DNA from 2 places in the Pantoea sp. X-Soil-YNGN-785 genome. Region 1 is predicted to be linked to the other one. Evidence: predicted binding sites of a transcription regulator. Region 1 holds the regulator's gene; the other holds the start of a gene.
The links. The regulator CRP, encoded in region 1, controls carbon source genes, mostly activating them, when cyclic AMP is high. The targets are predictions, from matches to a motif close to ATGTGANNNNNNTCACAT.
Positions count from the first base shown of each region.

Region 2: AC6I8E_RS03375 (iron-containing alcohol dehydrogenase) is a predicted target of CRP. The motif match lies at 1,710-1,727, and genes of this name have one in related genera.

Region 1 covers NZ_AP035942.1:3,605,864-3,610,860, forward strand. The annotation lists gene AC6I8E_RS16845 (hydrolase) at 1-873, shown strand, start outside; gene AC6I8E_RS16850 (YheU family protein) at 878-1,096, shown strand; gene AC6I8E_RS16855 (phosphoribulokinase) at 1,158-2,027, shown strand; gene AC6I8E_RS16860 (OsmC family protein) at 2,547-2,951, opposite strand; gene crp (cAMP-activated global transcriptional regulator CRP) at 3,255-3,887, shown strand; gene AC6I8E_RS16870 (YccS/YhfK family putative transporter) at 3,945-4,997, shown strand, end outside.
Region 2 covers NZ_AP035942.1:767,795-772,791, forward strand. The annotation lists gene AC6I8E_RS03370 (dihydrodipicolinate synthase family protein) at 1-439, opposite strand, end outside; gene AC6I8E_RS03375 (iron-containing alcohol dehydrogenase) at 451-1,599, opposite strand; gene dtnK (D-threonate kinase) at 1,787-3,055, shown strand; gene AC6I8E_RS03385 (D-threonate 4-phosphate dehydrogenase) at 3,048-4,028, shown strand; gene AC6I8E_RS03390 (DeoR/GlpR family DNA-binding transcription regulator) at 4,035-4,799, shown strand; gene AC6I8E_RS03395 (glycoside hydrolase family 28 protein) at 4,880-4,997, opposite strand, start outside.

The sequences.
Region 1 (4,997 bases):
TGGCAGCGACTCGATCTGCCGGATGGCGACTTCGTCGATCTCGCCTGGAGCGAAGATCCACAACTGGCGCAGCATAAACCGCGCGTCGTGCTGTTTCATGGGCTGGAGGGCAGCTTTCACAGCCCCTATATTCATGGCCTGATGAACATCTGCCGTGCGCGCGGCTGGCTGGCAGTAGTGATGCATTTTCGCGGCTGCAGCGGCGAACCTAACCGGCTAAACCGTATCTATCACTCCGGCGAAACGGAAGATGCCCGCTTTTTCCTGCACTGGCTGCGTCGCTGGGGCCAGGTGCCGACCGTCGCCATCGGTTTTTCGCTGGGCGGCAATATGCTGGGCTGCCTGCTGGGCCAGCAGGGCGCAGCTGCCGAAGTGGATGCAGGCGTCATTGTCTCCGCCCCGCTGCTGCTGGAGCCGTGTAGCGTAAAACTGGAACGCGGCTTCTCACGCTTCTATCAATACTATTTGCTGGCGCAGCTGAAGAAAAATGCCCGCCGTAAACTGCACGCCTGGCCGGATACGCTGCCGGTTAATCTGGCGCAGCTAAAAGCACTGCGGCGACTGCGCGATTTTGATGATGCGATTACTGCCCGTGCCCACGGTTTTGTCGATGCAGCCGATTACTATCATCGTGCCAGCGCCATGCCCTGGCTGAAGCACGCAGAGAAACCGCTGCTGATCATCCACGCCAAAGACGATCCTTTTATGAGTGATGAGGTGATCCCGCACAGCAGCCAATTATCTGCCACTATTACTTATCAACTGACACCACACGGCGGCCACGTCGGTTTTGTCGGCGGGACATTACGCCAGCCCGAAATGTGGCTGGAACAGCGCATCCCGCAGTGGATCGCCCCTTTTCTGGATAACTGATCTCGTGATTATTCCCTGGCAACAGGTCTCTCCTGAGACCCTTGAAAATCTGATTGAAACCTTTGTGCTGCGAGAAGGCACTGACTATGGCGAGCATGAACGTAGTCTGCTGGACAAGGTGGCTGATGTGCGACGCCAGCTGGAAACCGGTGAAGTGGTGCTGGTATGGTCGGAACTGCATGAATCGGTCAATATCATGCCGCGCAAAGAATTTCGTGGCTGATGCACCCGGCACCCTTTCATGATAACAATGCTCATCGTCCGACCTCACAGGGAGCTTTTCTATGTCTGCACGTCATCCCATTATCGCGGTGACCGGTTCCAGCGGCGCAGGAACCACCACTACCAGCCTGGCATTCCGCAAAATCTTTCAGCAGCTTGACCTGCATGCGGCGGAGCTTGAAGGTGACAGCTTTCATCGCTTTACCCGCCCGGAAATGGATATGGCGATTCGTAAGGCGCGCGATCTGGGACGTCATGTCAGCTACTTCGGCCCGGAAGCCAATGACTTTGGCCTGCTGGAGCAGAGTTTTAAAGAGTATGGTCACAGCGGGCAGGGGCAGTCGCGTAAATATCTGCACACCTACGATGAGGCGGTGCCGTGGAACCAGGTGCCCGGCACCTTTACGCCCTGGCAGCCGTTACCGCAGAACACCGATATTCTCTTCTATGAAGGGCTGCACGGCGGTGTGGTGACGGCGCAGCACAACGTGGCGGAACAGGTCGATCTGCTGGTGGGTGTGGTACCGATTGTTAACCTGGAGTGGATTCAGAAGCTGGTGCGCGACACCGGCGAGCGCGGTCATTCACGTGAAGCAGTGATGGATTCCGTGGTGCGCTCAATGGAAGATTACATCAACTACATCACGCCCCAGTTTTCACGCACCCATATCAACTTTCAGCGCGTTCCAACCATTGATACCTCCAACCCGTTCGCAGCCCGCGCCATTCCGTCACTGGATGAGAGCTTTGTCGTGATTCACTTTCAGGGGCTGGAGGACATTGACTTCCCGTACCTGCTGGCAATGCTGCAGGGTTCGTTTATTTCGCACATAAATACGCTGGTGGTGCCTGGCGGCAAAATGGGGCTGGCGATGGAGTTGATCATGGGCCCGCTGGTGAAGCGGCTGATGGAAGGTAAACGGATTGAGTAAGAGGCCAGCAAAAAACCCTCAGATAGCAGATGCCTTTCGCAAAAATGTCAAACCGGCTTTTCTGCGGATAAAGGCTTACTGCTGAGCAGGCTTCAGGGAGCATACGCCTTTCGCAAAGATGCAAAACCGCCATCCCTGGCCCGCTATGCTTTGCTACAGGCGTATGCTCCCTTCGCTTCACGTCCGGCAACCGCATCCGGTTTCAGTAAGACCGCTACAGACAAACCATGGGCACAAAGAATCTGACAGCAATAGATAAGCTCAACACGCAGGGAACCGGGTCAGAAGAGGAAAGCGTCCCGCGCCAGGGACAAAAACGCCGGGAGCGTTTTTGAACAACGCAACGCGTTGGCCCGGCTACGGACGCACCTCAGGGATGAGGTGCGTAATTGCGCGGGCCGAGCATGCCATGGATGGCGGTTTTTGCGTCTTTCCGATCTGACCCGGTTCTCTGCGCAGGCACAGTCTTAAAGCAACCTGCAGCAGACACTGGAAGTGAAGTTAGCAGGTCTGCAATGACTACAGCTCAACCACCTCATAGCTATGCGTAATCGTCACACCTTTACCCAGCATGATGGCCACAGAGCAATATTTTTCCGCCGAAAGATCGACGGCGCGTGAGACCGCTTTATCCTGGAGCGCTTTTCCACTCACGATAAAATGCAGGTTGATGTGCGTAAAGATTCGCGGCGCCTCTTCACGACGTTCTGAGGTCAGTTTTACTTCACAATCAGCCACATCGTTGCGGCCTTTTTGCAGAATTGAAACCACGTCAATCGCGCTGCATCCGCCCGCCGCCATCAGCACCATCTCCATTGGGCTGGGCGCTTTATCACCCGAATTCCCATCCATCAGTATCTGATGGCCGGATGAGGATTCTCCGAGGAATGTCAGCCCTTCTACCCATTTCACTCTTGCCTGCATGATTTTTGCTCCGGAATACGCTGTTTTGTCGCCAGAGTACGCTTTCACCTGGTAAACAGCAATCCAGAGAAATCCGCCCGTAGCTGAAGCGAGACAACAGAAGACAGTCGGCAAAAGCTGTGCTACAAACAGTGCTGAAAATATTTTTCGTCACCCGATGGCGAAGCCGGGAAGAATGATGCGCACTGCGCCTGATGCGGCCCGAATAATTTCCTGAAAAGGAAACGCTTGAAGCTTTCACCGCCTGACAGGGAAAACTGCCCCCTGTATTTTGGGCACGATTACAACAGAGGATAATAGCGAATGGTTCTCGGCAAACCGCAAACAGACCCTACACTCGAATGGTTCCTGTCCCATTGCCATATTCACAAGTATCCATCCAAAAGTACGCTGATTCACCAAGGTGAAAAAGCAGAAACGCTTTACTACATCGTGAAAGGTTCCGTCGCGGTTCTGATTAAAGATGAAGAAGGCAAAGAGATGATTCTTTCCTACCTGAATCAGGGCGATTTTATTGGTGAGCTTGGCCTGTTCGAAGAAGGTCAGGAGCGCAGCGCCTGGGTACGTGCGAAAAGCGCGTGCGAAGTAGCGGAGATTTCTTACAAGAAATTCCGTCAGCTGATCCAGGTTAACCCCGACATCCTGATGCGACTCTCCTCGCAGATGGCGCGTCGCCTGCAGGTCACGTCTGAAAAAGTGGGTAATCTCGCTTTCCTCGATGTCACCGGACGCATTGCACAGACTCTGCTTAACCTGGCGAAGCAGCCAGATGCCATGACGCATCCCGACGGCATGCAAATTAAAATCACTCGTCAGGAAATTGGCCAGATTGTGGGTTGTTCACGTGAAACCGTGGGCCGTATTTTGAAGATGCTGGAAGATCAGAACCTGATCTCCGCACACGGCAAAACTATCGTCGTTTACGGCACCCGCTAATTCCTGTCATCCACGGCGTGATGGCAACATCACGCCGTTATTGTTTGTGTTGGGCCGATGTGGCGTCGAATCATTTACCATCCTGAAGTTAACTACGCCTTGCGACAAACGCTGGTGCTCTGTCTGCCGGTGGCGCTGGGCTGGCTGGCTGGCGACCTGCAAAAAGGTCTGCTGTTCTCGTTAGTGCCCGCCTGCTGCAATATCGCCGGTCTTGATACTCCGCATAAACGCTTCTTCAAACGTCTGATTGTAGGCGGCAGCCTGTTTGCCCTCGGCAGTTTTCTGATCCAGTGGCTCACCCTGCATGCGATTCCACTGCCGCTGATCCTCTTCGCTATGCCTTTGCTGCTTGGCGTCACCGGTGAGATCAGCCCGCTGCATGGTCGCCTGCTGCCCGGCACCCTTATTGCCGCCATCTTTACCCTCAGCCTGATTGGCCGCATGCCCATCTATGTCACTCCGCTGCTCTATATCGGCGGCACGCTCTGGTATGGGGTATTTAACTGGTTCTGGTTCTGGCTGTGGAAAGAGCAGCCGATGCGTGAGAGCCTGAGCCTGATCTACCGCGAGCTGGCCAACTACTGCGACGCCAAATATACCCTTCTGACGCAGCTGACCGATCCCGAAAAAGCGCTGCCGCCGCTGCTGGCTCACCAGCAGAAAGTGGTCGATCTGATCAACACCTGTTATCAGCAGATGCACATGCTGTCGGCAAGCCGCGATCACAGCCATAAGCGGCTGACGCGCGCTTTTCAGGTGGCACTCGATCTGCAGGAGCATATCTCGGTCAGCCTGCACCGCCCGGAAGAGGTGCAAAAGCTGGTGGAGCAGAGCCATGCTGAAGCGGTGATCCGCTGGAATGCCAAAACCATCTCGGCCCGACTGCGGGTACTGGCGGATAACATCCTTTATCACCAGTTACCCGACCGCTTTGCGATGGATAAACAGCTCGGCGCGCTGGAGAAAATCGCCCATCAGCACCCCGATAATCCGGTGGGTAACTTCTGTCTTTATCACTTCAACCGCATTGCGCGCGTGCTGCGCACCCAGAAGCCGCTTTACCAGCGCGACCTGATGGCAGACCGCCAGCGCCGCCTGCCGCTGTTACCG
Region 2 (4,997 bases), 1.1 Mb from region 1:
GCTGCAGGGTATTGCCGGTTCGCGCCGGAATGTTGTAGAGGAACAGCGGCACCGTCAGCGCGTCCGCTACGCGCTGATAGTGGTCGATCAGCTCCTGCTGTTTCAGCGGCACAAACCATGGCGTGATCGCCGAGACGGCATCCACGCCCAGGCGGGCAATCTGTTTGCCGAGCCGGATCGTTTCACGGGTCGAAATCTCGCCGATGTGCGCCACCACAGGTGCCCGACCGTTGACTTCATCGACGCAGGTGGTGGTGACGGCGATCTTCTCCTGCTCGTTCAGCACAAAGAATTCGCCGTTGGTGCCGCCACAGAAGATGCCGTTTCCGGCGTTGATCTGGCGTCTGACCTGCTCACGCTGTCTCACCGGATCAAAGGCACCTTCACGATCGAAGGTGGTGACGATGGCGGTCAGTACGCCGTTGATTTTCTTATTCATGACAATCCTCATTACGCCTGGCAGGAAGGGAACAGCGTCAGATAGACGGCGCGCACATCGTCGGCGGTGACCGCCATGGGCACGTTTTTCATCAGGCGCTGCACGTCGAGTGCCGCTTCCACTAAATAAGGCAGGTGATCCGGGCCGATGCCCAGTGCTTCCAGGCTGGCAGGCAACTGCAGCCGCGCAACCAGCGCGGTGAAGTAGTCGACCAGCGCGTGTGATTTCTCTTCATCGCTTAAACGGACGTCGGCGTCGGGCAGCAGGTCATAGGCCTGAGCGAATTTGCTCACCGCGGCCGGACGGACAAAGCGCATGCAGGGGGCCAGCAGAATGGCGTTGGCAACGCCGTGTGGCAGGTGATATTTGCCGCCAAGCGGATAGGACATCGCATGCACCAGATGCGTCCCGGCATGGGCAATCGATGCGCCGCCATAATAAGAGGCCCAGAGCATCTCCAGCCGTGCCTGCAGATTCTCCGGCTCGTGCAGCGTGGTTTCGAGATTCGCGAACAGCTTCTTCATCCCAATCAGCGCATAGTTGTCGCTGACCGGGTTAGCCACGTTGGCGGTGAAGCACTCAATCAGGTGACACAGGGCATCAATGCCGGTAGACGAGGCGATGTGCGGCGGCATGCTGGTGGTGAGTTCCGGCACCAGCGCTACCACATCGGGCAGCATCACCGGTGAAATAATGCCGACTTTGGTCTCTTTCTCCGGGATCGCCAGAATCGCATTCGGCGTCGCTTCAGAACCGGTGCCAGCAGTGGTCGGGATGAGCATTGAACGGGTGCGACGCTGCGGTTTTTCGCCTGCCAGCAGGGCGTCCAGCGACGGTGCTCCGTCGATGCACAGCACCGAGAGCAGCTTCGCCACATCCAGTACGCTGCCACCGCCGATGCCAATCACCATGTCGGCCTGGCGCTGCGAGAGCGTTTCTATAATAGCGGCCACATCATGCTGGCTCGGCTCGGGCGGCACGCTGTTGACCACGCTGATACGCGGAATCTGATCCCGGAGTTGCCCCATCAGCGCCTGAACCGCCGGAATCGCTTCAATGTTCCGGTCAGTCACCACTACCGCTGTCGTTACGCCACTCAGCAGATAGCGCATGTCGTTTAACGCCTGATAACCGCTAATCACCGTGCTGTTAATGTTCATTTCGTACCCTTTTTTCTGTCATGACTGAGCAGATGATTAATTTTGCTCAGCGCAATGCGATGTCAGTCACTCTCTGTGGCTAATTTTATAAGGCATATCGATTTCGATTAATTTGAACTTGCTCACATATAATCAATCATGATTGATTATAATCAAATGCAGCGGCAATAGCCTGACAGGAGTGAGGATGGGCTCATCAGTATGGAAAACCCCGGTGCTGGTCATCGCCGATGACTTTACCGGTGCCAACGATGCAGGTAGTGGACTGGCACAGGCCGATGCCCGTGTACATGTGCTGTTCGGCACCGCCGCGCCGCAGCCCGACGAGGCGGCGGATGTGCTGGTAATCAGTACTGACAGCCGGGCGGTCAGCATCAGTCAGGCGGCAGAGCGCGTCACGCAGGTGGTACAGCATTACGCGGCACAGTTTCAGCAGGGCTGGCTGTTCAAAAAGATCGACTCCACGCTGCGTGGCAACGTCGGTGCTGAAACGGTGGCGGCACTGCGCGCCAGCGGCAAAAGGCTGGCGCTGGTGGCACCGGCCGTGCCGCGCCTGGGCCGCACCACACGTGAGGGCAGCGTGTGGGTGAATCAGCGGTTACTGACGGATACCGAATTTGCCAGCGATCCCAAAACCCCGATCCTCAGCGCCCGCATTCTCGATCAGATGCAGATCGACGGTATGGAGATCGATCTCGCCACGCTGCGCAGCGATCGGCTGGATGCCGTGCTGGCGGCTGCGCAGGGCGTGGTGGTGGTAGATGCCGAAACGGAGGCCGACCTGGCGCGACTCATTACCGCTGCGGCGCGGCTGGCAGAGAAGCCTCTGCTGGTCGGGGCCGCCGGATTAAGCGATGCGCTGGGTGCTGCGCTCTCAGTTCGTCCTTCTTGTCCTTCGCGGCCTGTGCTGGCGGTGGTGGGATCGATGAGTCGTCAGGCAGAGCAGCAGATCGCCACGCTGCTTAACCAGCAGGCAGTGGAAATCGTGGATGTTGATATTCGTCAGCTGTTTCAGCAGCCCGCCTGGTGTGGCCGGGATAGCTGGATTGAACAGGCGGCTGCCGCACTGCGTGCCGGTCGCCACACGGTGATCCGTACCTGCCAGCATGAATCCCAGCGACACGCGATCGAGGATCTCTGCCAGCAGCACAGCGTGACGCGCCAGCAGCTGGGTGAGGCGATCTGTCAGCTGCTGGGCGAAATGACCCTGAGTCTGTGCCGGGCACAGCTGCCGCATGCGCTCTATCTGTCGGGTGGCGACGTGGCGATAGCCGTTGCTCAGGCGCTGGGGGCCAGCGGCTTTAAAATTCAGGGTCTGGTGGCGGGCTGTGTGCCGCACGGGGTCCTGCTTAACAGTGAATTTACTCTGCCGGTGATGACCAAAGCGGGTGGCTTTGGTGATGAAAATACCCTGGTAGCAGCCATTGGTTTTATTGAGGAGAAGTCGAGTGAGTAAAATTATTGCGATCACCATGGGCGATCCGGCGGGCATCAGCCCGGAAATCATCATCAAAGCGCTCTCTGAAGGTGAGCTGAACGGCATTCCTGCCGTGGTGATTGGCTGTGCCAGTACGCTGCGCCGCATTATGGCGATGAACATCACCCCGCAGGCCGAGCTGCGGGTGCTGGATCGGGTACAGGATGCACGGTTTGCGCCCGGCATTATCAATGTGATCGATGAGCCGCTGGCCGATCCGGACGCGCTGAAACCTGGCGTGGTACAGAAAGAGGCCGGGGATCTGGCGTGGCGCTGCGTGAAGCGGGCCACCGAACTGGCGCTGGCCGGTGAGGTGCATGCCATTGCTACCGCGCCGCTGAATAAAGAGGCGATGCATGCGGCGGGCCATCTCTATCCGGGGCACACCGAACTGCTGGCGCACCTGACTGACACCAAAGATTACGCTATGGTGCTCTATACCGATAAGCTGAAAGTCATTCATGTCACAACCCATATTGCGCTGCGTAAGTTCCTCGACACGCTCAACCAGACACGCATTAAAACCGTGATTGGTTTGGCGGATACCTTCCTGCGTCGTGTCGGCTACAGCGCCCCGCGTATCGCCGTCGCGGGTGTTAATCCGCACGCTGGTGAGAACGGGCTGTTTGGCGACGAGGAGATCACCACCGTTGCCCCCGCGATTGAGGCGATGAAAGCGCAGGGGATTGATGTCTCCGGGCCTTGCCCGCCGGACACGGTGTTTCTGCAGTGCCAGGATGGACGCTATGACATGGTGGTGGCGATGTACCATGATCAGGGGCACATCCCGCTTAAACTGCTGGGCTTCTATGATGGCGTGAACATTACCGCAGGCCTGCCGTTTATCCGCACCTCTGCTGACCACGGCACGGCATTTGATATCGCCTGGACAGGTAAAGCGAAGTCTGACAGCATGGCGATCTCGATTAAACTCGCGATGCAGCTCGCATAGGGAAATATGAAGGGACAGAGCCGTCTTGACCAGATTATGGATTACCTGAAAAGCCATAATCTGGTGACTGTTGAGCAACTGGTCAGTGCGATTTCCGCCTCACCCGCCACGATTCGACGTGATTTAATTAAGCTGGATAAAGAGGGCGTGATCAGCCGCAGTCATGGCGGCGTCACCCTGAATCGTTTTATTCCTGCCCAGCCGACCACGCTGGAGAAGATGCAGCGAAACCTGGCCGAGAAGCAGGCGATCGCCGCATGCGCCGCCAGTTTTGTCCGGGCGGGCGATGCGGTGGTGCTGGATGCAGGAACCACCATGCTGGAGCTGGCGCGACAGCTCACCCATCTGCCGCTGCGGGTCATTACGGCCGACCTGCACATTGCACTGTTTCTGTCTGAGTTTAAGCAGATCGAAGTGACGATTATTGGCGGCCGGATCGACGACTCCAGTCAGTCCTGTGTGGGTGAACATGGACGGCGGTTGCTGCGCAGCATCAATCCCGATATTGCGTTTGTCAGCTGTAACTCCTGGAGCCTTGAGCGCGGTATTACCACGCCGACTGAAGAGAAAGCGGGGCTGAAACATGACCTGCTGGCCAATGCGGCGCGTCGGGTTCTGCTGGCGGACAGCAGTAAATATGGCTCCTGGTCGCTGTTCTGCGCGTCACCGGTGGATGATCTGACCGATGTAGTGACCGACAGCCGGTTAGACGAGGATGTCTGCCGCACGCTGCGCGAGCGCGGTATTACGCTGGCGCTGACCTCTGCCTGAACTGAACGCGCCGTGCTTCTCTGACCTCATCGTAAAGCAGGGCGAGAGCAGCACTGCGCGTTTATCTTCTGCAGTCGCCGTTAACGCGCGTAGGCGTCATGCTCTTCGCGCGTCATTGCCGGCGCGTCTACCGTAACCCGCTCAAACCTCAGATTCGTTACGCCCGCTATTTTGCCAAACTCCTGCGCCTGCAGCGTA